DNA from 3 places in the Teredinibacter sp. KSP-S5-2 genome. Region 1 is predicted to be linked to each of the others. Evidence: predicted binding sites of a transcription regulator. Region 1 holds the regulator's gene; each other region holds the start of a gene.
What was found. The regulator sigma-54, encoded in region 1, starts transcription at its own class of promoters, with help from an activator protein. The targets are predictions, from matches to a motif close to TGGCACANNNNTTGCNNT.

Region 1 (10,529 bases):
GAAGAAGGTGCACTGGATTATGTATTCAATGCAGAAAAATTGGAGTACTACCAGGTTCCTGAGCAGACAACAGAAGAAGGCGGCTATCTGCCTGCCAGGGATTACACGCTGATAGATAAACCTTCCGTACAGCTGTTTATGGATGTTGCACCCTGGTTCATCGAATCCATCAATGGCAAGCTCAGCGAAAAGGGCGAATTACTGAACCTGTGGCAAGACGTAAAAATCTGGCAAACCGATAAAAAAGGAAATACCTCTTCGCTGCAAACAGAGGAACTCACTATTTTTCCACGAGAAAAACTGGTAGAAACCGATAAGCCTGTTAAGATCACGACCCCAAGTGGAGAAATCACAGCAATCGGCATGATTGCCAACCTCAATGAAAAACGAATTAAGCTTCTGTCCAATGTACGAGGCGTTCATGACCCTATTTAGCCCGAGACAACTTATCTCTCGCCTGACAGTTTTTATTGTCTGTCTTGCGCTTGGGCATCCTGTTTTTGCTTTGCCAAGCGATAAAGAACAACCGATTACTATTCAATCTGACCAGGCCGAAAGAGATGAAATAAAAGGCACCACAACCTATTCAGGTCGGGTGATCATGGAACAGGGCAGCATGGAAATCACGGCAGACAAAGTGGTGATTTATAGTGAACGCAATAAAGTATCCAAAGTTGTCGCAACGGGGAAACCCGCAACCTATAAACAAAAGCCAGCAGCCGATGAAGCGGAAGTAAAAGCCACCGCACAAACGCTCGAATACCAAGTGAATAACGCCACGCTATTCTTATTGGGCAAGGCTCTGCTCAAACAGGAAGGCACCAGCCTGAGTGGCGATAAAATTGAATATGATGTGAAAAAATCTGTTGTTAGAGCTGGCGGCACCAATACCGACGGAGACGATGGCAGAGTACGTATGGTCATTCCGGCCAAATCCTTGAAAAACTAGCATTCATCCAGGAAAAACGTTTTCATGCCCCAGCTGCACGCCAAACACCTCGCCAAAAGCTACAAAGGTCGCCAAGTCGTTATTGATGTTTCCATGAGCGTGAATGACGGTCAGGTTGTTGGTTTGCTAGGCCCCAACGGGGCGGGTAAAACAACGTGCTTTTATATGATTGCCGGCATCGTCAAACCCGAGCGAGGTAATGTATTTATTGACGGCAAAGACGTCACCCATTTGCCAATGCACGGTCGAGCCAAAGCAGGACTGGGCTATCTTCCGCAGGAAGCATCGGTGTTCCGAAAAATGACAGTTTCCGACAATATCATGGCGATATTGGAAACTCGTGACGATTTACGGCGGGGAGACAGAAACCAAGCCCTGCAGAACCTGCTCGAAGAATTTCATATTACCCATATCAAAGACAGCTTGGGCATGGCGTTATCCGGGGGTGAACGACGACGCGTTGAGATCGCTCGCGCTTTGGCAGCTGAACCCCAGTTTATCTTGCTGGACGAACCCTTTGCCGGTGTCGACCCTATTTCTGTGAGCGACATTAAGGACATCATAAAACAGCTGCGAGACCGGGGAATCGGGGTATTAATCACTGATCACAACGTTCGGGAAACTCTCGATATCTGCGAAAAGGCCTATATTGTATCGGAAGGGCATATCATTGCTGAAGGCGATGCGGGCGAAGTACTGAACAACAAAAAAGTTCGCGAAGTATACCTTGGTCAGCACTTTACGCTTTAACTTGCAACAAAAACTCATCCACCTACCCTCTTAGCTCTTGGCGCGGCACAAACTTTGCTTCGAAAAAGCAAAAAAGCCATTGCTTGTCGCTCTAGTCGCGACTAAACTTTTGAAATCTACTGGTAAAAAATTCGAGTAATCTCAAAGATTTAGCAGACTATGAAGCAAACCCTGCAGTTAAAAATGGGTCAGCAGCTGACGATGACTCCTCAGCTACAGCAGGCCATTCGTCTTCTCCAGCTTTCCACACTCGATCTCCAGGCTGAAATTCAGGAAGCGTTAGACAGCAACCCGATGCTGGAAACCCAGGAAGACAGTGGAGAAGCCTCTCAAGACACCAGTAAAGATCAATCAGAAAGCAAGTCCAACGAGCAAGAAACCTCAGAACGGGACAACTACGACGATTCCTCAGCAACCGACAGCGAATGGAGCGAGGACATTCCAAATGATCTTGCCGTCGACACCAGCTGGGATGATGTTTATCAATCTGCACCTTCCGGTTCGGGTCTTTCAAAACCAGACAACGAGGATTTCGACTTTGAATCACGGCGGGCGGTGACAGAAACCCTGCAGGATCACCTCCACTGGCAACTTAACTTGACTCCCATGTCCGATCTGGATCGGGAGATCGCCGAAGTTATTATTGATGCCGTCGAACCCTCGGGAATGCTCAGCCAAACCGCGGACGAAATATTCGAGGGCATAGTAAAGCATCACGAAGAGTTGGAAATGGACGAAGTCATTGCCGTCCTGCATCGCGTCCAACAGTTCGATCCGGTTGGGGTAGCCAGCCAGGACATTCGTGAATGCCTGATGATTCAGCTTTCCCATTTAGCACCGGAAACAGAAGAGCTGGCCACCGCGAAAAGTATCGTAAACCAGTATTTGGAGTTGCTAGGTAGCAGAGACTTCAAACAACTCATGCGCAGGCTCAAAGTAAAAGAGCCGCAGCTGCAAAAAGCCATTGCCCTGATTCAGAGCCTTAATCCCAGACCCGGCGATGCCATCAGTACTGAGACCGCAGAATACGTAGTACCAGATGTTTTCGTACAAAAGGAAAACAACCGCTGGCAGGTACAACTCAATCCGGAGATAGCCCCTAAAATACGCATTAATCAGGACTATGCTTCTCTGGTTAAGCGCGCCGACTCCAGCAGTGACAACACCTTTCTTCGGGATAACCTACAGGAAGCCCGCTGGTTTTTGAAAAGCCTGCAAAGCCGCAATGAAACCTTATTAAAGGTCGCGACATGCATTGTTGAAAAACAACAGGGGTTTCTCGATCATGGACCGGAAGCCATGCGACCGATGGTCTTACATGATGTGGCAGAAGAAGTGGAAATGCATGAATCCACCATTTCGCGTGTTACCACGCAGAAATATATGCATACCCCACAGGGGATTTTTGAACTGAAATACTTTTTCTCCAGCCATGTTGCTACAGACAGTGGCGGAGAGTGCTCATCGACAGCAATTCGAGCCATAATTAAAAAACTGGTTGCGGCAGAAAACGCGAAAAAGCCGCTCAGTGATTCTAAAATTACAGCACTCCTTGCAGAACAAGGTATCAAGGTTGCACGAAGGACGATTGCGAAATACCGTGAATCACTGGGTATTCCCCCGTCCAATGAGCGTAAACGTTTAGTGTAAACGCCAATAATGTTAGGGTTGGCACCCCTGAAGCCAGTATCAAATACTGGTAAAATAGTTAGGTTATAAATGACCAAAAGCGGTACCCATGCTTTTGGTTTTTTTGGTTATGAATGGTTTAAAAGTAAGTATCCGAAAGTCATGCAAATAAAATCAATTCTCACTCAGGATCGAACACGGGCCAAATGGAATTCCACCAGTAAAAAGAAGCTCCTTGAGCAGCTTTCGTACCTTTTTGCACAGTATTGCGAAGGGATAGACGCCGACGAACTATTTACCAATCTGGTTGAACGGGAAAAATTAGGTTCAACGGGTATCGGTGAAGGCATTGCCATTCCGCATTGCCGCTGTAATACCGGAGGCGAAACACTGGGAGCTTGTATCACACTGGACGACCCCATCGATTTCGATTCCGCAGACAGTCGACCTGTCGATTTACTGTTCGCCATGTTGGTGCCGGAAAATGCTGAAGCAGAGCACCTGGAAACCCTGGCAAACGTCGCCGAAGCCATGCAAAAAGCGGAACTGGTAAAACACCTTCGCGAAGCATCCAGCGACGAGCAGCTATTTCAGCTCATCACTCAACAAACCAGCCATTAATAAAACAAGGTGGCAATATGCGTTTAGTTATTATCAGTGGCAGATCAGGGTCGGGCAAAACCTCAGCCTTACACCTTCTAGAAGACGAAGGTTTCACCTGCATAGATAATCTTCCCGCTGATCTATTACCCGCCTTAATCGCGCATATTCAATCCGCTAATAAGCAAAGCGAACAGAAAATTGCCGTTGGCATTGATGCCCGTAATTTCCATAGTGATTTAAGTAAGGTACCGGATATTATCCGTTCCCTAACACACCCGGGAACTAGTGGCGACGTTGTTTATCTGGATACTTCAAGGGAAGTACTCTTAAAACGTTTTAGCGAAACCCGCCGTAAACACCCTCTGTCAGACGATAACATTGGTCTCAATGAGGCCATTGCCAAAGAAAAGCAGATCCTTGCTCCTATTGCCAATTCTGCAAGTTTTACCATCGACACCACGCGTATGAGTATCCATGAACTACGTGGAACCATTAAGCGTTTGGTTGTCGGGGAATCTTCTTCGGGAACGGCAATTATGTTTACCTCCTTTGGCTTTAAATATGGCGTCCCAGTCGATGCCGATTTTGTCTTCGATGTACGCTGTTTACCAAATCCGTACTGGAGCCCAGAACTCAGATCCAAATCGGGACTGGAGGAAGAAGTTATAAATTTCCTCGCCAGACAAAAAGAAGTACAGGAAATGGAAGAGGATCTATACCATTTTATTCACAAGTGGGCACCTCAGTTCGAACAAAGCAACCGCAGCTATTTAACCATTGCGATTGGCTGTACGGGGGGTATGCATCGTTCCGTATACCTGTGTGAACGCTTAAGCCAGCAGATGAAACAACACTATGGAAATGTTCAGGTTCGCCATCGTCAACTAGAACAGATCCCCGGACAGTAATTCAGGAACGAATTCATGCTTGAAAGAAAAATTGAAATCATCAATAAACTCGGTCTGCACGCCCGCGCTGCAACCAAGCTTTCCAACTTGGCCAACCGCTATGAAAGCCGCGTGATGATTTCTTTTAACGATAAGCAGGTAGACGTAAAAAGCATTATTTCTCTCATGCTCCTTGCTGCAACCAAAGGCAGTGAAGTCACACTTGTGACCGAAGGAAATGACGAACAGGAAGCCATGGACGCACTGTGTGATTTAATTAACGATAAATTTGGCGAAGGAGAATAAAAGAATATTTCTGTAGCAATCTAATTTAGCTTTCGTTATCTTCTGCTCCAGCAAAAATTTGATAGCGAGTCAAACTCCTCATAAACAGTAGAGTTTTTTATTGAATGCAAGCCCCCGCGGAAGAAATCAAGCACCCATCCAGGGTTCATATCGAGCGTATTCACAATATGCTCGACGGCGGTACCTTGCGTCAAATTGCCCGTCTGGTAAATGGACTAAAGCCGGTAGAAATAGCCCGTCTCATAGAATCGTCACCGCCACCTTCCAGAACACTGTTGTGGGAGTTGGTCGATAAATCCAGCACCGGTGAAGTCATTGAAGAATTACCGGATGAACTTCGGTCGCACATACTCAGCGACATGGACGCTGAAGCCGTTGCCGAAATAACCGAAGGCCTGGAAACGGATGACATTGCAGATATTCTGCAACAACTGCCCGAGCAAGTTATTCAAGAAGTGCTGTCGGCTATGACCGAGCAAGACCGACAACGCGTTGAGGCAGTACTCTCCTACGACGAAGAAACGGCAGGCGGCTTAACCAACACCGATACCATCACCGTACGCCCCAGGTTTACCTTGGATGTTGTACTGCGCTACTTGCGCCGACATAACGAATTACCGCCTTCCACTGATAGTCTGATAGTCGTTAACCGTAAAGATGAATATCTCGGTTTGTTGCCGTTAAGTAAATTACTGACCTCAGACCCCAGTACCACCGTACGCGAAGTCATGGTGACAGACATTAACGCCATACCAGCAAATATGGTCGATAGTGAAGTCGCAATTCTGTTTGAACAACACGACTGGATTTCCGCTCCGGTTGTGGATGACCAGGGAAAGCTCCTTGGGCGTATCACTATCGATGACGTGGTGGACGTAATCCGGGAAGATGCTGATCACTCTCTAATGAGTCTGGCAGGTTTGGACGAAGAAGAAGATACCTTCGCTCCCGTCGCAAAAACCATCCCCAGGCGCGCCATTTGGCTGGGAATCAACTTACTCACAGCCATTCTCGCCTCATCGGTGATCAATATTTTTCAGGGCACCATTGATAAAGTCGTCGCCCTCGCCGTATTAATGCCCATTGTCGCGAGCATGGGAGGTGTAGCCGGCTCACAAACACTCACCGTCGTTATCCGCGGTTTAGCGGTGGGCCATATCAGTTCGCAGAATATGCGATGGCTATTAAATCGTGAGCTTTATGTTGGCTTATTAAATGGCTGCCTATGGGCGCTAATCATGGGCGTGGTCGCTGCACTCTGGTTTAATGACCCTATCATTGCCATCATTATTGGTGTGGCCATGATTATTAATTTGGCGACGGCTGCATGCGCTGGGGCCTTGCTTCCCATTGCGCTTAAGGCACTTAAAATTGATCCGGCTCTGGCAGGTGGGGTGACGCTGACGACCCTGACAGATATTGTCGGCTTCTTTGCCTTCCTTGGGTTGGCAACTTACTTTTACGCTTAAATTATTTTTACCTCGATATGCACGATATTTACGATACCTTTGACGAAGACGAATTTGACGGCCCAAGTAAAACCCAGATCAAAAAGGAAATGCATGAATTGCAGGAGCTCGGCGTTAAACTCACCGAACTCACCCTGGAACAGATTAGTCGGCTGCCATTAACCGAAGAGCTATACAACGCCATTACCGAAGCGCCAAAGATCACTCAGCGGAGCGCGAAGAAACGCCACATGCAGTTTATTGGCAAGCTCATGCGCAAAGCTGATGGCGATGCAATACGTGAAGCATATGACGAAATTCAAGAGGCTCAACACCAGGCTGCACGTCAACTTCACCTGATTGAAAAATGGCGGGACAGGCTAGCAGACGGTGACAATCAGGCGCTACAGAACTTTATTCAGGAATACCCACATGCCGATATTCAACAATTACGGCAACTGATCCGACAGGTACAGAAAGAAACCAGTCAGCAAAAAGCACCGGCAGCCAAACGTAAACTGTTTAAACTCATCCGGGAAACACTGAGTGTAAACCACTAAGGGATAGAGTCACCCAAGATATTCTGATCGTAAATATCCGCGATATTTTTCATCAGCTCTAACCCTGGAGCCAGGGTTATTTTCCATGCAACCCGACAGGTAGGGCCATATTTCGGATAAAACTCGGAAAGCGTTTGCATCAGGCTATCGAAAAAAAGGTCATACATTTCATCGCTAACCTGATAGATTTTTTTATGATGGTAAGCCACTTTTAAGAGGTATGAATCCGCTTCTTTGGACACAAAAAACTGCACCAAATGCATAATCGCAATGTGCAGCATATCTTTTTGTTTTTCAATATCCACGCCATTAAACACTCGGTCAATATCAGGTGAAGCCTCACGAAAAACCTGATAAAAACGATCATAAAAAGTCGCCGAGTTCAAACGAATAGTGTCGAAACTATCGTTAAAAACCTCACTGAAATCAATCACATTTTCGCGCATAACAACCTACCTTCTAGTTGGAATAACGCTGTTCATAAACATTGATCAACTGCTGTTCCAACACAGAAAACTCTCTTTGCATACGTAAAAACTCGTGTTCTTTCAATTTTAATTCTTCCAGTTCTTTGGTGGTTTTGAAATAGCTTGCTTCAAGTTCGTTATATTGCTTGCTCAACTTCTTCAATGCAACCGTATCCTGTGGTGCATTACCTGTTTCGGTCATTTTCGACAATTGTTCTTCCAACATCTGGTATTCGACTTTTGTACGTTTGAGCTCTTCCAGCATACTCTGCAACTCATCATTACTCTTCGACAACTCCAGATAGCTTTCTTCCAACAGCTTGCATTCGGAGTTTTTCCTATCCAGCTCCCGCTTTTTCTCATACAGTTCTTTCTTGAGAGCATCAACATCATTCAGTTGATCGGGTATAGGATCAACAATTGACCGCTCAATATCTTCTAATGAACCACCATTACCATTTTTATTTATTAAGCTTTCATAATTGTGGAACAAGCTTTCATATTCTTTCTCAAGGTTAACGTATTCCTGCCTTGCTTTCTGTAACAGTCGTTCCTTTTCCAGAATCGTTTTATGCATGGACTCCACGGTCTCCATCCGCTCGGCGATGCGCTCACTCATATCCGAAGTCGACATCTGACGATTTTCCAAACGGCTAATCATCTTCTGCTGCTTATAAATTGTTTCCTCGTTTTGTTTCTCCTTCCCTTCCAATACCCGAATGCGAGACTTCAGATTCTTCGAACGATTTTTATGGATATCGGCGTAGGCAGCCTGACTTTTTGCCTCCGCCAGCTCAACTTCCAAAACCTTCACATGACTTTCAGTATCACGCTGCAACCTTTGCAGATACTCGATAATATTTCGATCAACATTTGCCGTTTCTCCAGACACATCAATATTCACCAAGACTTCTTTTTGCTGGTGGAACATATCGGCAATAGGCGTTCGATTAGCGGCATTAGAACTTCCTTCTCTCGACAGAGCAGTGTCCGTGCCAGAGTTTAAGGTAACCAATAACCCCAGAGCTTCACGGGCCATATCCTCCGATTTTGCTACAGTAAATTCATCTGCGTCAGGTGAACTCAGCTCAGCAATAAGATGCTCTAATTCTTCTTGTGCAGGCAGGGCATATTTAATAATCCGTTCTTCAGCAGCAAAAAACAAATGCTTGAACTTCTCAAGGTTTTCCAACCGCTTTTCATAGCTTTCCAGTTTTTCCTTCTGTTCCCGAATAATACTGTTGTAATCCGTATCATCGTGAGGCAACACCTCAACTGGCTTATGTTCGGCATGACGAGCCTGCAACTTTGCCTTTAACTCGATTTGTTTAACCAACTCCTTCTGTAACAACTGCTGCAAACTATCAATAAGTTCTTCCTGTTTACGACTTTTTTTCCAAAACGCGAGCGCAGCAACCATCAGAGCCACAATAATGGTAAGAATAATTTCACCGGCAATGACGAGCTGAGTAAACGAGACCTGCATGGCAATTCCCAATCTATGGCGCGCAACACAACAAACGACACCGTTTTCTACATTAAATCGGACTAATAAAGCATACTTCTCCGTTGTAAATTAACTATAGTGAATAAGCAAGATTCTTGCTTCTTACCCCTGATAACCGGAACTTACATAAGGCTGAAAGCGTGAGATTTTTAATCGTCGATGACAGTAAAGCGATGCAAACCATTGTCAGGAGAACACTGGTAGCAGCCGGTTACACCGACCATGAGTTTCAATACGCCTACAATGGTCAGGAAGCCTTGGAGATTATCACTGAATGGAAACCCGATATCGTACTTTCCGACTGGCATATGCCGGAAATGACGGGGATAGAACTCCTAAAAAAAATACGTGATGACGGAATTAAAGCGAAGGTTGGACTGGTTACAACAGAGCGATCAAGGGAGAGAGTTCAGGAAGCGAAAGAGGCAGGCGCACTGTTTATCGTATCCAAACCATTCAATGCCGAAACATTACACGATGCCGTTGAGGATGCGTTACATCAATCCACAATTAAAGAAAACTCTCAGGACCATCACGACCTGATACTACCCAACCCACAAAATATCTCCAGGGCGATGAATAGCTTTAGCCGACATAAAATTCTGATTAATCAATCAGACTCTCTGGACATCGACTACAATAACCATCCTTTTATGGCCGGTTTGTACGATAACCCGGAGACAGGACGTACATTAGGCGCAATTATTTTGGATGCTTCAGCGGCATGCAGTATTGGCGCGTCAATGAAAGATTTCCCGGCCAAGGAAGCCCAGGTCGCTATTGATAATCACTTTATTCCCAAGTCCATCTTTGATATGTGCAAATCACTTATCAGTCTGATCAGCACTCTCATTTACGACAGAAGACAGGAAGTCGAACTGGATATCCGCGCGATCCACTTAGTAAACAAGCCTGACGGTAAGCTGAAGACCCTGATTGATCAAAATATTAAGAAGGGCAAGTGTTACGATGTTGAAGTGGACGGGTACGGCAAAGGCAAAGTTATTCTGCTGCGTTTTTAGATGTCTCTTGCAGGGATTCGTGTTCGGCTTCGTCGCGCTCAGCCATGGATTCTTCTGCTTTTATCTGCGCTCCCCTATTGTCGAATACCCGCTTAACTTTAATTTTCGGGTCAACCCAATCGCCTGTTACCTGATAACTAATACTGGATACTCGATCAACTTGTTTTTTCAGTAGCTTGCCCACTAAATACACACCGATGGCAGCAGGCAAACCAGCTACAAATGCTGTCGCAACAGCAAGGTTACTCGCCACAGGCAAGGTAACGACCAACTCCGTATCCAGTTTTTCTTCAATCAGATCAATATTACCGGCCATCTGCATGGTGGAAGAACTGGACTTCACCACCATCGGATCAGGCAAACTCAGCATCCCGTCGTTGAAAATTAAATTGCCTTCCACA
Region 2 (10,529 bases), 250 kb from region 1:
GAGCAACTTTCAAACAGCCGTTTATTCGTGGTTGACGCTTTCTGCGGTACTAACGATGACACTCGCTTAAAAATTCGTTTCATCGTTCAAGTAGCATGGCAAGCACACTTTGTAACAAACATGTTTTTGCGTCCAACTGCTGAAGAGTTGGAAAACTTCGGTGAGCCAGACTTCGTTGTAATGAACGGTTCAAAAACTTCTAACAAGAAGTGGAAAGAGCACGGTTTGAACTCTGAAGTATTCACTTGCTTCAACATGACAGAAAAAATGCAAGTTATCGGCGGTACTTGGTACGGCGGTGAAATGAAGAAAGGTATGTTCGCAATGATGAACTACTTCTTGCCTCTACGTGGCATTTCTTCCATGCACTGTTCTGCTAACGTTGGTAAAGACGGCGACGTTGCAATTTTCTTCGGCTTGTCTGGCACTGGTAAAACTACTCTTTCTACTGATCCAAAACGTGCACTTATCGGTGACGACGAGCACGGCTGGGACGACAACGGTGTATTCAACTTTGAAGGCGGCTGCTACGCAAAAACCATCAAGCTTGACCCAGAAGCCGAGCCAGATATCTACGCCGCTATCAAACGTGATGCTCTATTGGAAAACGTTGTTGTTCATGGCAACAAAGTGGATTATGACGACGGTTCGCTTACTGAGAACACTCGTGTTTCTTACCCAATCTACCATATCGAAAACATTGTTAAGCCAGTTTCTCGTGCAGGCCATGCAAACAAAGTGATCTTCTTAACTGCAGACGCATTTGGTGTATTGCCTCCAGTAGCAAAACTAGACAAAGAACAAACCAAGTATCACTTCTTGTCCGGTTTCACCGCGAAACTAGCAGGTACCGAGCGTGGTATTACTGAACCAGTACCTACTTTCTCTGCTTGTTTCGGTAAAGCGTTCTTGACTCTTCACCCAACTAAGTACGGAGAAGAGCTTGTTAAGAAAATGGAACAGCACGGTGCAGAAGCTTATCTAGTAAACACTGGTTGGAACGGTACTGGCAAACGTATCTCTATCCAAGATACTCGTGCAATTATCGATTCGATTCTTGAAGGCACTATCGATAAAGCAGAAACCAAAACTCTGCCTATCTTTAACCTTGAAGTACCAACTTCATTGCCAAATGTTGATGACAGCATTCTTGATCCACGCGACACTTATGAAGATGCTGCTCAGTGGGAAGAAAAAGCGAAAGATCTTGCTGGTCGATTCATCAAGAACTTTGAGCAATACACTGACAATGACGAAGGTAAAGCATTGGTTGCAGCTGGTCCTCAACTGTAAGCAATTATCGAACACAACGGCTTAGCCGTTAAATCCAAGCAGAAGGCGGGCTTCCCCCCTTCTGCTTTTTTATACCCTCACGATTCCCACCACCACTACAACACCAAAAGTGAAACAGCTCAATAAGAAACGGGCGTATTTTTTACGGTTTCTGTACATTCGAAACAAACTCTGTATGGCGTTCAAAAGTTATTAAACACTTTGAATAGGTTAGTTTTTTATTAATTTTTGGTTTTTAAAACTTTTATAGCCATAAATGTTGTTTTAAGCGCAAACCAAAAACGCAGTTATACCCTTTTGTTGTTACAACTTAACCTAAACAGGCTGTATAAAATAAAAACGCTCGTTCCTATAATTAAAGATAGAAGTGGAGACTGTTTCATTTAATGCACGTATACGAGAGAGAAGCACCATGATTTATTTAATGATCGCGATTGTTATTCTGCTGCTCGATGCCTATGCAAGTTATTTAACCCTCGAAAGCAAGGCTCTGGGCTGGATGGAAAAAAGCCTTATCATGGAGTTTGTATGGTTGATCCCAATATTAGGTGCGACTATAACCCTAATATCCCACAACAGAGGCGATATTAATCGCTTAACCATTAACCACAACAGCAATTAACCCCGACCCAATACAGGCCCCCATTGTCGAGGGGGCCTGTATAATTCCCCGACATACAACCTATATACACCTGTAGAAACAGACGCCATTGTCGGCAATTCTTACAGCACTAATCCCCTTACACGCTAAGTCATTGAAAAATAAAGAAAAAAAAGTTGGCACACCTAATGCATATCTAAGCGTCATATCGTGATAGAAATCGCGGGATAATTAACTTTTAACCTTTGGACGTGGTAATAAACAATGAAACTAGTGAAATATTTATCTGCAGTTGCTCTTGTATCAGCTTCAGCTTTTTCTCAAGCAGCAGTAATGGATTTCTGGGCGACAGACGGCTGGAACATGATTGCTTCAGAAGACCAAACTGGAGATTTTGACCGAGTAAGCCCAGGGCTTGGTGGTCAGGACTTCGACGCTGAGTATCTTTTCTACCGTTATGACCAACAAACAAACGTACTTTCTCTAGGTCTTCAAACTGGTTTTGACATGGTTGACGGTCACGTTTTCCACGACGGTCAAGACTTCTACGCTGGTGACCTAGCTGTAGGCTTCAACGGTGCTGGCCTTAACTACGCTGTAGACTTCGGCCTATACACTATGGACTTCACTACAGACACAAGCCGCTGGCACTATGACCCAACTGAAGTAAACTCTTCAGCAGGCGCGAATGGTGTTGACCCAGCTGGTTTCTACTCTGTATCTGAGTGGAACAACAACATCACTTACCCAGAATCAGTACCTTTCGCTATGGACGAAGGTTCTCTAGTAACTGGTTTGCTTTCTAACGAAGCCGGTCAACAAGGTGACAGCTACTTCCGTACAGTATCTTTCGATCTTAGCTCTCTAGGTCTTGGTGATACTTTCGAACTTAGCACTCACTGGACTATGTCTTGTGGTAACGACGTAGTTGCAGCAACTGTTAACGTTCCAGAGCCAAACAGCATCTACTTGTTTGCTCTAGGTCTTCTTGCTCTTGCTGGTGTACGTCGCATTAAAAAGGCGTAAGTCTTAAAGAGCAGCAAAGAATGCTGCACAAAGAAAAAGGCTTGCCAGGTACATCTGGCAAGCCTTTTTTGTTTCCGCTTTAAAAGATGAGAAGGTTAAATCCTTAAGGTAAATTTTCTACCATATCCCTTCTGCTACTAATCATATCCTGGTAGGTCTGAAGTGTTGTGAAGTCCAAGAAGTCATTGCGGAGCTTCAATCGCTCTAATTGACGTTCCAAACAGTCTATCTCCCTGGTTAACTGTTTTTTTAGCGAGGACGTCCGACCATACACTTTAGTTCGCGCTTCTGAGTATACAGCTGGCTCCATTATCAATCCCCTTACTAATTTAGTGCTTTAAGTCCGAGAAATACTGTTGATCAACAAGACCAACCGTTACAGTCTTATAATCTTAGTTCAAGGATTTGAAAGTGAAGGGGAAAAACGTAGCTTTTGCGCCTTGAGAACACATTATTTTCGCATAAGAAAAATACGTTAATATGCTCCCTATCCGAGAAGAATCTCCGACCAAGAGACGTTTTTATCCCCTAAAACATAAAAATGTGGGTTAAGGAGCTCTTCTTTTGCGTTGTATTTCAATTGATTAAGCTGATTATCTAGAACAATTCCACCTGCCGCCTCAACCACGGCCTGTGCTGCCGCCGTATCCCACTCACAAGTTGGCGCTAATCTTGGGTATATATCAGCTTTGCCTTCGGCAACAAGGCACAGTTTTAACGAACTCCCCATACTTTTAGCATCCACTTCACCAAAGCGGCTGCAAAGTCGTTCGATCAATTGTTCGACAGCTTCCGCGCCGTGCCTACGACTGGCAACAATCTCGACGGGGTTTTCTGCACTGCCCCGCCCAGCTAACGGCCTCACAGATAGTAACTGCTCACTCCCTTCAGAAATCTGTTTCCATGCACCTTGCCCAGCTAATCCCATATAGGAAACATCCAAAACCGGAGCATAAACAACGCCCAGAACTGCTTTTTGCTCCTGAATTAGAGCGACGTTGATGGTGAACTCACCATTTCGGTTGATAAACTCTTTGGTTCCATCAAGGGGGTCAATGAGCCAATAGCATGACCACTGACTTCGAATAGAAAAGTCTGGATACTCAATTTCTTCTGACAGGATAGGTACGCCAGGAAGAATCCTCTCCAAACCTTCAACCAATACCGCATTAGAAGCCAGGTCGGCCTCAGTGACAGGAGACTGGTCAGCCTTGGTTGCAACATCCAACTCACCATTTGGCCGGTTGTATACGTGCAAAGCGGCCTTTCCGGCCGCCTTGCATAGTTCTGATACCTGAGTTAACAGGTTTCGGTTTAACTCTGGAATCACAGATTAATCCCATCTTCGTTGAACGTTTTCTTCAACCAGTCACGGGCCATGTAAAGCGCGGTAATTGTTCTCGATTCTGTCACATCCTCACGAGCAACCAGCTCATCTACATCCTCGATTTTAAATTTCTCGGTCAAAATTGGCTCAGGCTCATCCCCAACCAGCCACTCAGGATATAACCCCATCGCAATGACAATGGTCATAGTGTGTTGCATATAAGCAGGTGAGTTAGTGATCGTTTTAAGAATGTGCAAGTTACCAGCACCATAGCCGATTTCTTCTTTTAGCTCACGGTTGGCACCTTCAAGAATATCCTCCCCAGCATTCAACTTACCTTTAGGCAGGGTCAACTGGTAATCTTCCACACCAACACCGTATTCACGAATCATAACCACAGTATCTTCATCTATCATTGGTACGATCATTACGGCTGCAGGCTGTACATCTCCGACAAGTCGCTCGTAACGACGTTCTTCACCATTGTTAAAGCGAAGATCTACAGCTTCCACATGGAAATGGTCACTCTTAAAAATGGTTTCTGTCTTTAGAATTTCTGGTTTTACTGGCATGATCAGACCTATATTTTCACTTGGGCTATAAAGCAAGTATTAACAATGATTCACTGGGATTCCATAAATACCGTCTTATTAGATATGGACGGTACATTACTTGACCTACATTTTGACAATTACTTCTGGCTTACCCATTTGCCCAAGCGTTACGCAGAGGCCCATGGGCTCGATGAGGATCATGCCAAAATAGCACTCATGAACCAAATAGAGAAACATGAGGGCACCTTACAATGGTACTGCCTAGACCATTGGAGTGAACTAGTTCGGCTTGACATACCTCAACTAAAAAAAGAAATTGCACATAAAATCCAAACCCGACCTTATGCTGAGCAGTTTTTAATTCAGCTTCGTCGGCTTGGCAAAAAAGTTATTCTTATTACCAATGCTCACCCCAAGGGGCTGAATTTGAAACTCGACATAACCGAGATCGATCGGTGGTTAGATATTGTCGTTTCCTCTCACGAATTTCAAGCACCGAAAGAAGATAGTGTCTTTTGGGATATGCTACACCAAAGAGAAAGCTTTGACCCGGATACAACGCTCTTTATTGACGACACGCCGAGAGTACTGCGTAGCGCGCAAAAATATGGTATCAAGCATTTAGTGTGTATAATTCAACCAGATTCACAACAGCCTCCCAAAGAGCCTACTGGTGAATTTATCGACATTTGTCATTTTGATGAAATCATGCCGCAATAATCAGACCCACTATGTCAAAACAATCCACCCCCGAGCTTACCAAGGTTCGTATCGATAAGTGGCTATGGGCTGCTCGCTTTTTTAAAACCCGAAATATTGCCAAGCAGGCAATCGAAGGCGGGAAAGTACATGTTAATGGACAGCGGGCAAAAGCCAGTAAAGAAATAGAACTTGGAATGACGCTGACAATTCGTCGCGGATGGGACGAACTTGAAGTAACGGTGGAGGGCCTTTCCGAACAGCGACGCGGCGCTCCGGAAGCGCAAAAACTCTACAACGAAACTAACGACAGTATCGAAAAGCGCAAGCTTCATTCCGAACAAAGAAAAACACTGGGTATTCTGGATTTACGAACAGACACAAAACCGAATACCAAGCAAAGAAGACAAATTCACCGATTAAAACGAGAGTTATTTGAATAACACCACTATGAGTAGCAACGACACAATTTTACGTTTTTTATTCGATAAAACCGATATTCGGGGCGAGATAACGCTTCTGGAAAAAAGCTATCAGGAAGCCATTAGCCATCAGGATATCCCAGCACCCCTAAAACAACTGCTGGGCGAGTTTTTAGCCGCTACTGTATTAGTCAGCCAAACACTGAAATTCGATGGCATCCTCACCGTTCAGGCTCGAGGAAAAGGTCCTGTATCGCTCATTATGGCTGATGTTTCAAATCGTGGAGAAGTTCGGTGTATTTTGCAGCAGAATCCAGAACATGAATCCATAAACGATTATAACGACTTATCCTTACCTGATCTGATCGGCAAAGGTGCATTGTCGATTATTATTGAACCGGAGAAAGGCGAACGCTACCAGGGAATAGTCCCTCTCGAACACGACACGCTTGCAGAATGCTTATGCCACTACTTTGTTCAATCTGAGCAACTACCAACCCGGATGTGGCTTTTTTCCGACGGGAAGAAATGTGGCGGGTTGTTCCTTCAATGCCTTCCCGCACAAGTTATTCAAGACCATGAGCAACGTAATGAGCAATGGCAAACCGCTACACAACTTGCAGCGACAATAAAACAAGACGAGTTATTTGAGCTTAATCTGGAAGATTGCCTGTACCGATTATTTAATGAGTTCGAATGTCGAGTGTTCCCGGAAAAGACTTTAAAATTCCGTTGTAAATGCAGTGAAGAAAAGACACTTGATGCTGTTTATTCTTTGGGAGAACAGGACGCCCGCCAACTCATTGCAGAACAAGATGTGATCAATGTTGACTGCCAGTTTTGCGGAAGAAAATATATTGTATCCGAAACAATGATCGATCAGATATTTACCAGAAAATCAATTCACTAGTATATCCAGCCACCAACGAGTTTGGTGGCAGAGATAACATTAAAAACTGCTCGGACTACCCCAATTAATTACAACTAAATAATATGCAAATATGCATTTTCCAGAGCGGCAATGTCCGGTATGACCAACTCTTCCACACCAACTTTCACTTGCATTAAATCGACCGGGCGTTTCCGTATTTCGTCGTTTTCAATAATATCTTCTTTCCCAACACGAGACAGCCGTGGAATCCCTTGAGTTGGAATGGCAACAAACGGTAGCTTCTCGTTGATACCTGTGTTGTTTAGTACCGCAATACGCCCTTTAGGGTTCATAGGTGTGGATGCAGAACCATTGAGAACTTCATAGGATAAAACAGGTACCTTTGTGTTACGCCAGTCGAAATACCCGAGGAACCAATCGGGTGCATCCGGACGTTTTTCAAGAGGTTTATGAGACACCATTTCCGCCACGGTTACAGTAGGCAATAACAGATTGCAGTCCACAAGAGGAAGGATTAAACATGGAATATCTGTATCATGTTCCAATGCCGCAAGCTGGTCAGTCATGGTGTATTCTCTAATTTCTGATCTTCTGTTTTAATGTAGTAATTATGTCCATGCAGCAGTGAAAACTGTGCCGCAAGTTTTTCCGGTGTTCCCAAAAAGCTTACACACCCGGTATCAATAGCATGTTGTGGCATTGAATCAATGGTACAACTCTCCGGACTTTGCGCCCAAACCCGGCCGCCGATATTTTTTAAGAATCGACAACTTAGTGCGCCATCATCTCCCATTCCGGAGAAAATAATTGCACCGCTATTTTTTCCAAACCTTCTCGCAGTGCGCGCGATTACCTGATCAATGCTTGGATGAAACAGCCCCATCCACTTTTGTTTTACTGGATACAAAGTACCAATCTCACTGAACTCAATTTGATGTTCTGGAGATACCAGATAGATTTCCTGTTCCAAAATCGTTCTGGTTTTTTCACAATCCCGCAATTTCCACTGGGAATTTTTTGCAATTGTTCGAGTTAAGGACGCATGCATGGACCGATCAATATGCTGCACGTAGATAAACGCCGTTCCACGAATATCGGGTGGCAACAAACTGAGAAAATTCGATACAGCTTCCGGGCCGCCAGTAGATGCCGCCAGCACCCAGACTTCTTTGGCTTTTTGCTTAGTGTTTTCCTCCGGAGGCTCGTCATCTTCACGAATTTCGGTAGCGCAACGCTCAAGCTTGGCAACAAAGCGGCGAATTCTCTCTTCATTCTCCATCGAAGAGAAGCTTTCCACTTCGTCAAAAATGACTGGGATATCCAAATCGCCGAGAGATTCTACATAGGGATAACTGTCGTCGCTCGAGGGACCAATTCGAACCACCCAGGCGTCAACGGCTGGAATCTCTTCCGGCTCAGCAGAACCCACCTTCAATGCCACACCAACTTCATAGCCTGCATTGAGCACCAATGTTTTCAGGTCCTCAATTTGCACGCTGGTGTCGGCAATAAGCCCTAATTTCATGGAGTAGTAACTAGTCCATGTAGCTTATTTGGTACGTGCTTTTTTGAGAAGATCGTTGATGGACTCCAGCAACACATCTTCTTGATAAGGTTTACCCATATAATTATCCACTCCCAAGCTGAAGGCGTGATCTCTATGTTTATCGCCAGTACGAGAAGTAATCATAATTATAGGTAAATGTTTCCAACGTCGCGTGGTTCTGATGTTTTTTGCCACCTCAAAGCCGTCCATACGCGGCATTTCAATATCCAACAGCATGACATCGGGGATGGTATCCTGAAGAATCTGGATAGCATCGACACCGTCTTTCGCGGTAATCACATTGAAACCATTACGTTCCAGGAAGCGACTGGTTACCTTACGCACAGTCACGGAATCATCCACGACCATGACTGTAGAAACTTTTTCAACTTCACCTTGATGCGACAAATCATCCATTTTTGGCAACTGAGGTGTGGCACGTGCAATTTCTTCCCGAACGATAGCGTGAGTATCCAGGATAACAACAACACTACCATCCCCCATCACGGTTGCACCAGATAGCCCTTGCACCGCTGAAAACTGTTGCCCCAGGCTTTTCACTACAATTTCCCGGCTGCCTTGCAACGAGTCGACTTGTAGAGCCATTGTGTGCTCGGCTGAGCGCACCAACAGAACGGGAAGTGGCAGTGCCTGCCCTTCCAGTTTGGGCCGCGTAGTACTACCCAGAAGACTGCCGAGATAACGAACCTGATAATTTTCCCCAGCATATTCAAAACGGGCATTCGGGTCGTTGTAATAGTGCTCCAACTCAAATGGACTGACTCGCACAATACCTTCGATGGAGTTTAATGGTACCGCGTAGTTATCCGGCCCCAAGGTCACCATCAACGCGCGGTTAACCGACACGGTGAAAGGCAAACGGATAACAAACTCTGTGCCTTTACCCCACTCAGAATTGATTTTTACCGAACCACCCAACTGCTTAATTTCAGAGGTCACCACATCCATGCCCACACCCCGACCGGAAATGTGTGTGACATTTTCAGCAGTACTAAAGCCGGCATGGAGAATAAATTGTAATACCTCGTGATCGCTTAACCGGGCATCTGGAGCCATGAGACCACGCTCAACCGCTTTCTCCCGAACACGCTTGAGGTTAATACCCCGGCCATCATCAGCCAGGCGGATAATCACGTCACCACCTTCGCGGCCCAATGTTAGAACAATACGTCCAGATTCAGACTTACCTGAATCAATACGGTCTTCCGGCATTTCGATACCGTGATCCACCGCATTACGCAGCATATGCTCTAGGGGCGGTACCATGCGTTCCAATACGGAACGATCCAATTCACCTTCAACGTTATCTAATTCAAAGCTAACGTTTTTACCTAATTCAGACGCGACCTGACGAACTATTCGGCGCAAACGCGGCACCAAACGTGAGAATGGCACCATACGCGAGCGCATCAGACCTTCTTGCAAGGTGGTATTAATGCGCGACTGCTGCAACAAAACAGTTTCGGTGTCACGTACTTTATCTTCCAGCGTATTCTTCAAATCCACCAAGTCGGATGCGGACTCTGTCAGCGAACGCGACAACTGCTGCAACTGAGAGTACCGGTCCATTTCGAGTGGGTCGAACTCATCATGTGCCGCCATTTGCTCCTGACGGAATAGAACCTGAGCTTCTGTTTCGATATCGAGACGCCTTAACTGCTCTTGCAAACGCGCCAGAGTTGCATCCATTTCATCGAGCGAGAAGCTAAAATCACTAACCTGCTCTTCCAAACGACCACGACTGATCGATGTCTCACCAGCCAGGTTTACCAACTCTTCCAATAGTTCAGAGGAAACTTTAACAACCTCTTGCGGAGCGGCTTTTTTCGCAATGGCTGTAGCAGCCTGCTGCCCACCGCCGGAAGTTCTTGGCATACTGAAGCCAGTGTCTCCGCCGCCGCTTGGAGGGGGAGCCACTTCTTTGGCTTTCGGAGCAAAGGGCACAACAATGCCTTTGGAATCGGTATCTTCGCTTTTAACCTCTGGTTTTGCTTCTACGACAGCTGGTGCTTCAACCTGAACGCTTTCCGGAGCCTTAGGCTCAATAGGCTCAGGCTTACCATCAGGATTCGCTTCGGCATAAGCTGCACCGCTTTCCTGGAAGTCTCTTACTGCACGTACACCACCGAGAACCTGATCCTGGTAGCT
Region 3 (10,529 bases), 2.0 Mb from region 1:
TTCAGTTAAAGCGTGTACTCCATGGGGTGCCGGAATCCATTCTTAAATCAAGATTAAAAATGATTTCTCGGTTAGAGTATGATGGCTTCAAATCATCTATACCAACTGTTTATATCGGAGCGAAAAAAGATCGACTTGTCCCTAATAAAAAGACAGAAGACTTTAAAAAAGCGTACCGAAATAGTATGTTTGCACTGATCGATGGACCTCATTTTATTCTCCAAGCGAAGCCAAAGGAGTGTGCCTCGGCGATTGAGGCTGCTGTGGAGTTTTTGAAAGTAAATAAAAACTGATCGGTGATATTGATAAATATAGATGTTCGAGTTGCTTCAGTTCAGGTATCTCTTGCATGGTGATATATCCTACACGCCGTCGTAGATTGTAATGCGGTGCTTCTCATAGCTACCAGTCGATAGTATCTGTATACTTCGGACAAAACTTTTCCTGTTTGCACCTATCTGGAATAAACCGTCTCTTATTAAAACTCGTTGCTCATGCCAGTCGAACTGACCCAATACGCCTCTATAGAACACTGCAATACCCACATACATGTCGAATTTAACACACCGCACCAGGTGGTAAGTTCTGCGGTATGTCATGGTGGTTTGGTCTTGGCCGACCATATAGTGAATATGAAGGTGGCGAAAAATACATCTACGATAGAATCACCCGATTTAACCATTTTAAAATACGCCAAAGGTAATGGTTGGAACGGAACCGTTGTTGGTTTGATGACGGCAGCTTCAATGCGGTCTTTTCGGATGGTCAAGAAATCTGCACAAGGGGTTGATATTTTTGCTTTGGTCACTTCGGGGCTTTCTAATCCCAGGCGTGCGGGAGATTATGCTGAATATCGGTATATGAATACGGGTTTGGAGGAGGTGGGAACAATTAATATTATTGTTGTGACTTCAGCCAAGCTTTCAGAAGCAGCAATGATTGAAGCGTTGTTGATCACAACCGAAGCCAAGGCAGCTGCTTTGCAGGATGCGGGTATTATCAGCCCGGTTTCGAATCAGGTTGCAACGGGTACAGGAACGGACTCGGTGGCGGTTGTCAGTGGTCAGGGGCCGGAACAGGTGCATTATTGTGGTAAGCATGTGTTATTTGGCGAGTTACTAGGTAAGGCAGTAATTGAAGCGGTGTCTTCATCAATACAATGGCGAAAACCATAAGATAATATTGTGAACACATTTGGGAGCTAATTATGAGTCGACATCAAGGAAGGCAAGAAGGGTTTGATTATGGTGCTGATGAGTTACCCTCTGAATATAAAATGTCCCGCTCAAGAATTATGTATATAGAAAATAAGTCGAGTGGGCTTGAAGGGAAAGCAAATATCGGACGGGTATACTTTTCTAAATCAGGCAAAACACTATACTATCGAAGCTTAACGTTTAAGAGCTTAAAAGGAAGTGGTTTTAAGGCTAACTACTTTGAAGTGGAGTCCGGCCACCACTATTGGATTTCTGGCCCGCATAAAGATCAGAATGATCGCCTTTACGGGGGAAGCCAAGGTGTTCAAATTGACCCCGACGTTTATGACGATTACCTGCACCATATTCAAAACTGATTGTTATCGTATTTAGGAGAACATTATGCCCACCTATGATTACCGTTGCGAGGCTGACCAGAAGGTGTATGAGGTGAAGCATTCTATATCGCAGCAGCTGCACACATGGGGTGAGCTTTGTGATTTGGCCGGGCTCGCGCTTGGGGATATTGGGCCGGAAACAAAAGTTACCCGCTTGATTCGTGGTGGTGGAGTGGTGAAGAGCAGTAGCCTTAAAAACCCGGATGTTCCTCCATGTATGTCTGGGGCTGGTTGCTCTGGCGGTCACTGCGGATTTTAGGTTCACCAACGCTATCGCTTATCCTCTCTCCATCCCGAGCCGTTTAACGGCGTGTTATTTACAAAGCCCTTTCTTATAGAAGTATCTCATCGGGGGTTCTGCTTTAGAGCCCCAAGAGTCCCTCCTGACTTTTTCCTGTATAGAACATTGGGGTAGTGTTCCACGCCATGTAGCCAAAAAGCTGTTTCGATTTTTTGGCACTTTAATTGCTGTAATCCATTGTGAAAGCAAAATTGACGGTTTTCTAACGCGAAAACCTATGAGAGTTTTTCGATGGATAAAGCACTATATATCGCCATGACAGGTGCGAAACACAACATGCGTTCGCAGACTGTCCACTCCAATAACCTGGCTAACGTGAATACCACAGGGTTTAAATCGGATTTTGCCCAGGCTCGCAGTATGCCCGTGTACTACGGAGAAGGGTTGCCTACACGCGCCTATGCCTTGTCGGAAAATCCCGCGACTAACTTTAATTCCGGTGCTTCGGTTGAGACTGGACGCGACTTAGACATCATGGTTGAGCGGGATGGTTTTATTGCTGTTCAAGCCCCCGATGGCCAGGAGGCCTTTACCCGTGCGGGCTCCTTGTATGTCGATAGTGTTGGAATGCTGCGCAACGGCAGTGGATTGCCGGTGATCGGCAATGGTGGACCAATCGCCATTCCTACTGCAGCCAAAATCGAAATTGGGTTAGACGGCACTATCTCAATTGTGCCCCTTGGGGAAGAAGACCAAGCGCTAGCACAGGTCGACAGAATCAAGTTGGTCAACCCTCCATTGGAAGATATGCGTAAAGGGGAGGATGGTTTATTTCGTCCTGCCAACGCAGGCGGCGAAGTGCCTGCCGATGCCAACGTTCGTATTGTGTCTGGTTTTTTAGAAGCCAGTAATGTCAACGCCGTCAATGAAATGACGAGTGTTATGAGTCTGGCAAGGCAATACGAAATGCAAGTCAAGATTATGAAAACCGCTGAGCAAAACTCTGAATCCTCGGCACGTCTGTTGCAGAGCAACTAAATAAGCGATTTATTTTGAGGTGAGATATGCACTCCGCATTATATGTAAGTAAAACCGGGCTGGCCGCTCAGGATACTCAGCTAACCACAATTTCTAATAACCTGGCCAACGCCTCAACGGTTGGTTTTAAACGGGATCGTGCGGTCTTCGAAGATTTACTCTATCAAATTCCACGACAACCTGGAGCGCAGAACACTGAGGAGACTCAGCTGCCCTCAGGCATGCAGCTCGGTACTGGTGTTCGTGTTGTTGGTACGCAAAAAGAATTTACTTCTGGTAGTTTGCAAATTACTGAGCAGTCGTTGGATGTGGCGATTGATGGCAGGGGCTTTTTCCAGATTCTTCAGCCTGACGGCACTATCGCTTACACACGTAATGGTCAATTTCATTTGAATGGCGATGGTGACATTGTTAATGCAAACGGTTTATTTCTTCAGCCCAATATTACGGTACCAAATAATGCGCTAAGTGTGTCTATCGGTACGGATGGTACTGTCAGTGCGTTAATTCCAGGCCAGACAGACCCTCAGGTTCTTGGAAATATTCAAACCGTGGATTTCGTAAACCCCGCTGGTTTAAAAGCGATTGGTGGAAATCTGTTTTATGAAACACCCGCCAGCGGTGACCCTGTTACCGGTGAACCGGGTATTGATGGTTTGGGTCAACTAAAACAAGGCATGTTGGAAAACTCCAATGTGGATATAGTGGAAGAAATGGTCAATATGATTACCACACAGCGTGCCTACGAAATGAATTCTAAAGTGGTTTCCACCGCAGACCAAATGTTGCAATACATTACGCAAAACTTATAACGGTTGATACGAGGCGGATGGTGATGAACAGTGTAATCAGGTTTTTTTCAATAATTATCGCAAGCTCTGCTGTATTGCTTATGCAGGGGTGCGTAATTAATCAACCCGCAATGCCTGATGACCCTTACTATGCACCAGTATTGTCTACCAGCCAATATGCAAACCAGCCGGTGAATGGCTCGCTATACAGTAACAACACATCCGTGGATTTATTTTCTGATGTAAAAGCCAAAAGAGTCGGCGACATTATCACCATTGTATTAAACGAACGAACCACTTCCAGTAAACAAAATAATATAGATTTGAAAAAAGAAAATACCATCGGTATTGAATCCAATGATAGTGGAGCCGGAACTGTATTTGGAATTCAGCCAACTATCGGTAACCTGGGCTTGGGAGCAAACCTGACTGGGAACAGAGAATTTAAAGGTGAAGCGGGTGCAGACCAAAGTAATAAACTACAGGGCAATATCAGTGTAACAGTAGTGGAAGTTTTTCCCAACGGAACCTTATCCGTTCGTGGGGAAAAATGGATTACCTTAAATCGTGGTGACGAGTTTATTCGTATCAGTGGTCTGGTAAGGCCAGAAGATGTATCTCCTAGCAATACCGTAAGTTCCATGAAAATAGCCAATGCACGAATTACCTATGCAGGGCGGGGTGAATTAGCTGAATCGCAGGAAATGGGGTGGCTGAGTCGATTTTTTAACAGTTCTCTATGGCCGTTTTAGTTATGAGAAGTTTTTATCCGAAACTATTTTTTACTGTCTGTTTACTCATTGCTTCTGTCACTTGTGCAGCTGAGCGAATTAAAGACATTACTTCTGTTGCCGGTGTACGCAGTAACCAACTTATTGGTTATGGTTTGGTGGTTGGCTTGGATGGCACGGGTGACCAAACCACTCAGGCTCCATTTACGGCACAATCTTTCCAATCGATGTTGCGTCAGTTTGGTATTACTATTCCTGAAGGCGCCAAGCTGCAATTAAAAAATGTGGCAGCAGTGGCCTTACATGCTGAGCTACCTCCCTTCGCCAAACCCGGTCAAACTATTGATGTTACCGTTTCTTCTATTGCGAACGCCAAAAGCTTGCGTGGTGGTGCCTTGTTAATGACACCGTTAAAAGGAATCGATGGTCAGGTTTATGCCATTGCTCAAGGTAATTTAATTGTCGGTGGTTTTGGTGCCGAAGGGAAAGACGGTTCCAAAGTGACCGTGAATATGATGAGTGTTGGTCGCATTCCAAATGGTGCGTATGTTGAGCGCGCTGTACCAACCAAATTTGGTGGTGATGACCGTATTGTTTTTAATTTACATACACCTGACTTTACTACAGCAAAGCGCGTTGCCGACAGCATTAACACTCTGCTTGGGCCAGACGTTGCCTTTCCTGTGGACTCTGCCTCCATTTCTGTTTTTGCGCCAAAAAATCCAGCCAACCGAGTCAATTATTTATCGCTCTTGGAAAACATTGAAATACGCCCCGCAGAAGCTGCGGCCAAAGTGGTCATTAATTCGCGAACTGGAACCATCGTAGTAGGTGAACATGTCAGAGTGTCACCTGTCGCGATCACTCATGGGTCGCTTACTGTGACTGTTCGGGAAGATGTCAGTGTCAGTCAGCCCGGTGCATTTGGTGATGGTGATACGGTTGTTGTCCCTGACAGTGAAGTCGAAGTGATCGAAGAAACCGGTCGCATGTTTAACTTTAACCCCGGCCCAACATTAAATGACATTGTGCGTGCAGTAAACGAAGTGGGTGCTGCGCCGGGTGATTTAATGGCCATATTGGAAGCCCTTAAACAAGCGGGTGCGCTGAAAGCGGAAATTATGGTGATCTAATGAGTATTCCTGTTTCCAACAATTTGGCGTCACCTGAAAATTATATGGATTTAACTGGGTTAAAATCCATTGGTAAAGGTGAAGACAGCGACGCTGCGATAAAAAAAATCGCTAAACAGTTTGAATCCATGTTTGTTCAAATGATGCTGAAAAATATGCGTTCAGCTAACGCGGTATTTGAAGAAGACAGTTTATTTAACAGCAATGAATCTGATTTTTATCGCGATATGCATGACAACCAATTAGCGTTGACCATGGCGCATGGGCGTGGTTTAGGTATTGCAGAAGCCTTGTATCGCCAAATGAGTCGTGTACACGGTGGAAAGTCCGTTCCTATTACAGAGGTACCTGCACAATCAATGCAGGCATCGTTTGTCGCAAAACCTGATGTATCAGAACTCCAGGCTCAAAAGCACATTCAGCCGCAAGTAAAAACAACAGAGCATGAAGCGGCGGCGGAACCAACCATTAAGGCAACAGAAGTAAACGCCAAAAATACTGCTGACCGAATTTCTATCGCGAATGATGAACGAGAGTTCATAGAAAAAACCTTTCCCTATGCGGTTGAAGCTGCAAGAAAAATTGGTGTGGACCCTAAAGTATTGGTTGCTCAGTCTGCCTTGGAAACCGGGTGGGGGCGTCAAGTTCTTGCCGGCGATAATGGTCAATCCAGCCATAACTTATTCAACATCAAAACCGGAAGTGGTTGGGATGGCGACAAGGTCCGTATTGAATCGCTGGAGTTTCGGGCAAACCGACCTATGTTGGAAGCCTCTGAATTTCGCAGCTATGCCGACATGGCAGAGAGTTTTTCTGATTATTCGGATTTTATTTTACGCAGCCAGCGTTACAGCAAAGCCGTGGAAAATGCAGCAGATCCTGAAGCCTTTATTCAGCAGTTACACGAAGCGGGTTATGCCACCGATCCTGAATACACCAATAAAGTGATTGCCGTTATGCAACGTGTGTCTAAAGTTGTTGACGACAGTGCAACTGTTTCACCCAGTCGGTCATAGAGGAGAAATCGCGTGGCCAGTGATTTATTAGGTATCAGTGTTAGCGGGTTGCGAGTTGCCCAGGCATCGCTGAGTACGACTGGGCATAATATTGCCAATGCCGGTGTGGATGGTTACAGCCGACAACGGGTTTTGGTCGAAACCAATCCTGCAAATTTTCAAGGTGGCGGTTATATCGGTAATGGCGCGAACGTCGCTTCCGTTGACCGTGTGGTAAATAACTTTGTTATCGAACAATTACGCACTGATACTACGTTATTTAATGACTTAAAAGTCTTTAATGAAAATATCTCACAGTTGGACACCTTGTTAGCCGATGAGTCATCGGGCTTGTCCAGCGGCTTGGAAAAGTTTTTTGCCGCGGTTCAAAATGCGGCAGACGATCCGACCTCTATCCCAGCACGACAATTAATTATCAGCGAATCTGAAAATCTGGCAGATCGTTTCAATACTATTTATGAACGCTTCAACACCATCAACGAAGGTGTGAGTGAAGCAATTGATACCGGTGTAGCCAAAATTAATGCCCTTACATCCAATATTGCCGAACTGAATCGAAAAATTACCGATGCCTATGGCCGGGGAGACGGCGCTTCTCCCAATGATCTACTGGATCAACGGGACGAAGCAATACGACAATTATCGGAACTGGTTTCCATTCAAACCTATGACCAAGGTTTCGGCCAGATAAATATCATTGTCGGTCAAGGTCAAAACCTGGTGGTGGGTACAAACGCGAGAGAGCTTGCCGTTATTGCGTCACCCGAAGATGCAAAAAAACAAGATATTGTATTTGTCAACGAGTCAGGTGGGCAGATTATTACCAATTTAATTTCTGGTGGTGAAATTGGTGGTCTGATTCGTTTTCGCGATACCGTGATGGACCAGGCGTACAACGAATTTGGTCGTATAGCTGTGGTCATGGCTGACACATTTAATGAGGTTCATAGTCAAGGGGTGAACCTGCAGAATGATTTTGGCGGGTTATTTTTCTACGATGTAAACGACCCCACTATTGCTGCTAACCGTATTATTGGGAACTCCAATAATACGGCAGATTCTGGTCGCTATATGCGGCTGAATATTGATGATCCCACCCAAATTACCGCCAGTGAATACGATATGGAAGTGGGCACTGGCGGTCGATTCGAAATAACACGTTTAAGTGATAACAAGGTGGTTAGCTCCGGCTTGCTTACCGGTGTGTATCCATTTTCAATTGAATTTGATGGTTTGGAACTGGTTATTGACGGTGGTGCATATCAAGCTGGAGATTCCTTCCGCTTGCAACCAACCAAATCCGGTGCACGGGATTTTTCTTCCGAATTACTCAATCCAGAATCTATCGCTTTTGGTAGTCCGGTATTAACAGACACATCTTTAGCAAATCTTGGAACCGGATCAATTACACCGGGCCAAGTGCTGTCCCTTGTGGATCAGAACGGTGACCCGCTACCATTATTTGCACAATCGGGGGAAATGAATCCACCGTTAATAATTCAGTTTACCTCGCCCACAACCTACGACATTTTGGATAACTCTGATCCGGGTAACCCTGTTCAGTTGGATCCTCCTATTCGAAATCAGCGTTACGTTCCTGGTATCGATAACCCATTATTTTCCACAGATCCAGGAGAAACTCGTATTTCGACTGGTGGCGGGTTAATTGGTTTAATTGAGGGGAATAGCGCCGTTACTCAGGCATCCATACAAATTGCCGCTGCGGTTCCACCATCCTTTGTCACCACAGATTTTAGTGCGAGTGGTAATCAGTTTTCTTTTGATGTGGTGGCAAGTAATACACCGAATGGGGCGAACGATGGCACTTTCACCGTGACCGTCGATGGTGGGGCCATCACCGATGAAACGGCCTTACTCGCTGAAATTAACAGTCAGTTAATCGGCAGTGATGTGGTGGCATATATCGCCGATAATGGAAGCCTTGCTTTCCGTTCAAATACACCAGGTTATGGTGACATAACCCTGAATAATTACAATGGTGACCCGGATGGTGGTTTGGATATTGCGCCTGCGGGGCAAGCCAATGCACTTTTGGGGTTTGATATTGAAGGCGCAACCTTTACTACCGTTGGTGATGTGAATGGCATCAGCGGCGACGGGGAAATGAATAATGGTTATCCCGCGGAAGTTATTCATATTACCTTGCCACCGGCTTCGCCTGGGGCCGACCCGATTACGCAAACCATTATTACTTCTGCCGATGCGTCTATGCGGGAAACCGCCAGTATATTGAGTAATATTCCTGGCGTAAGCGCCAATGCATACAACTATATCGAACTACAAAATTTTAATATTACTGACAGCACACCTTTACAATTTACGTTAAATGGCGAAGACCTTCTTGAATATACCGCCGACCCAATGGGAAATGGAGCAATTCTTTATGATGGCGTACCTAATCCGGTAACGGAACTGGAAGATTTTAATGATTACGTTGTCAGTCGAATTAATGAAAATGAAAACCTATCTGCTGCTGGTATTTATGCCGTAGCTGGGCGGGACGCAATAACCGGTGAATCGGAAATACGTATCTATTCGTCGGAAGGCGATGATTTTAATTTCTCCTTTTTTGGTGCCAGCGGTGAATCGGTGGATATCAGCGATGGAGAAAATGCGCATTTAAGTTTGTCCGGTGCCGGTAATGGTGTGGCTTCTTCCATTGTGGTGGGTGGACGTATGGACGTCACCATGGCTGATGGCATTAGTTTAGCCACCTTACCACCACAAAGTATGTTGTTCGGCGATACCACTGCTGCGGATTTTGCCCAATCCAGTTATTTGGGAATCCAGGCTTCCATTAGTGGAATTCCGCAAACAGGTGATACCTTCACCATAGACTTTAATGTGGATGCAGCTTCAGATAACCGTAACGCACTTAATCTTGCTGGTCTGGAAACTGCCCACACCATCGGCGGTGGTATTAGTAGTTATTCCGAAGGCTATGCGTCTTTGGTGGAACGAATCGGGATTAATACCGCGTCATCAAAAATTAACACCGATGCTGCCAAGCAGGTACTGGAACAATCAACGGAAATGCGTAATTCCATCTCCGCAGTGAATCTGGATGAGGAGGCGGCAGACCTGATTAAATTTGAACAATTATTCGCCGCCAACTCACAAGTGATCTCTGTGGCACGGGATTTGTTTGAAAGATTAATAGGTGCATTTTAGCGGAAACAACTTGCCGGTACAGAACAATGCGAATTTCATCGGTTCAAATATTTAACATCGCAAGCAATAGCATGGCTAATGCGAACGAAGCGATAATTAAAACCCAAGAACAGCTGTCGACAGGTAAGCGGGTATTGACGCCTGCGGACGATCCGGTTGCTGCGACCAAGATCATGCAGTTGAGTGATGAACTTGCAAGCATCAGTCAATACAGCGACAACATGGATATTGCTGAAAACAATTTGGTGTTAGAAGAATCTGCTTTGAAAGGGGTGAATAACCTGTTGCTGCGAATTAAAGAAATTGCAGTCAGCGCCGGTAACACCGCAACCTTATCGCAAAACGAATATAAAACATTAGCCGCGGAAGTGGATTCTCGTTTAGATGAGCTAAAAAACCTTCTCAATTCACAAAATGCCAATGGTGATTACATTTTTGGCGGCTACAAAAGCGGTAAAGAACCGTTTTCAGGGAATGCAGGGCAGGGCTTTACCTTCAAAGGCGATGAAGGTCAACAGTTTATTCAGATCGCCAATGGTACAACCATTGCCGCGAGTGATTCTGGCAAGGATTTATTCGTCGATATTGACAGTGCACGAAATACTATTACAACTTATGCCAGTCCGGCGAACACGTCGTTGCCGCCGGTCCAGATTTCTGTCGGTAATGTGGTTGATCGGACTACTTTTGATGAGTTTTACCCGGAAGATATGGTCATTACCTTTAATGCCGATACCAATATCTCGCCACCAGGGAAAAATTATACTGTGACAGAGCGTTCGACTGGTCGTGT

Region 2: P5V12_RS20715 (PEP-CTERM sorting domain-containing protein) is a predicted target of sigma-54. The motif match lies at 2,072-2,089, and genes of this name have one in related genera.
Region 3: P5V12_RS13375 (flagellar basal body rod protein FlgF) is a predicted target of sigma-54. The motif match lies at 2,049-2,066, and genes of this name have one in related genera.

The regions. Positions count from the first base shown of each region.
Region 1 covers NZ_CP120416.1:21,330-31,858, reverse strand. The annotation lists gene lptC (LPS export ABC transporter periplasmic protein LptC) at 1-435, shown strand, start outside; gene lptA (lipopolysaccharide transport periplasmic protein LptA) at 422-949, shown strand; gene lptB (LPS export ABC transporter ATP-binding protein) at 974-1,699, shown strand; gene P5V12_RS00130 (RNA polymerase factor sigma-54) at 1,859-3,349, shown strand; gene ptsN (PTS IIA-like nitrogen regulatory protein PtsN) at 3,419-3,949, shown strand; gene rapZ (RNase adapter RapZ) at 3,967-4,839, shown strand; gene P5V12_RS00115 (HPr family phosphocarrier protein) at 4,855-5,124, shown strand; gene mgtE (magnesium transporter) at 5,229-6,593, shown strand; gene yjgA (ribosome biogenesis factor YjgA) at 6,611-7,132, shown strand; gene P5V12_RS00100 (hypothetical protein) at 7,129-7,578, opposite strand; gene P5V12_RS00095 (hypothetical protein) at 7,592-9,085, opposite strand; gene P5V12_RS00090 (response regulator) at 9,247-10,128, shown strand; gene P5V12_RS00085 (YhdP family protein) at 10,109-10,529, opposite strand, start outside.
Region 2 covers NZ_CP120416.1:4,806,476-4,817,004, reverse strand. The annotation lists gene pckA (phosphoenolpyruvate carboxykinase (ATP)) at 1-1,293, shown strand, start outside; gene P5V12_RS20720 (hypothetical protein) at 1,706-1,915, shown strand; gene P5V12_RS20715 (PEP-CTERM sorting domain-containing protein) at 2,159-2,920, shown strand; gene cysQ (3'(2'),5'-bisphosphate nucleotidase CysQ) at 3,408-4,250, opposite strand; gene nudE (ADP compounds hydrolase NudE) at 4,247-4,819, opposite strand; gene yrfG (GMP/IMP nucleotidase) at 4,865-5,521, shown strand; gene P5V12_RS20695 (RNA-binding S4 domain-containing protein) at 5,533-5,943, shown strand; gene hslO (Hsp33 family molecular chaperone HslO) at 5,951-6,832, shown strand; gene P5V12_RS20685 (chemotaxis protein CheW) at 6,907-7,380, opposite strand; gene P5V12_RS20680 (chemotaxis protein CheB) at 7,377-8,339, opposite strand; gene P5V12_RS20675 (Hpt domain-containing protein) at 8,364-10,529, opposite strand, start outside.
Region 3 covers NZ_CP120416.1:3,103,105-3,113,633, reverse strand. The annotation lists gene P5V12_RS13395 (alpha/beta fold hydrolase) at 1-293, shown strand, start outside; gene P5V12_RS13390 (adenosylcobinamide amidohydrolase) at 495-1,175, shown strand; gene P5V12_RS13385 (hypothetical protein) at 1,208-1,573, shown strand; gene P5V12_RS13380 (zinc ribbon domain-containing protein) at 1,599-1,853, shown strand; gene P5V12_RS13375 (flagellar basal body rod protein FlgF) at 2,127-2,873, shown strand; gene flgG (flagellar basal-body rod protein FlgG) at 2,900-3,685, shown strand; gene flgH (flagellar basal body L-ring protein FlgH) at 3,709-4,416, shown strand; gene P5V12_RS13360 (flagellar basal body P-ring protein FlgI) at 4,404-5,528, shown strand; gene flgJ (flagellar assembly peptidoglycan hydrolase FlgJ) at 5,528-6,544, shown strand; gene flgK (flagellar hook-associated protein FlgK) at 6,557-9,736, shown strand; gene flgL (flagellar hook-associated protein FlgL) at 9,808-10,529, shown strand, end outside.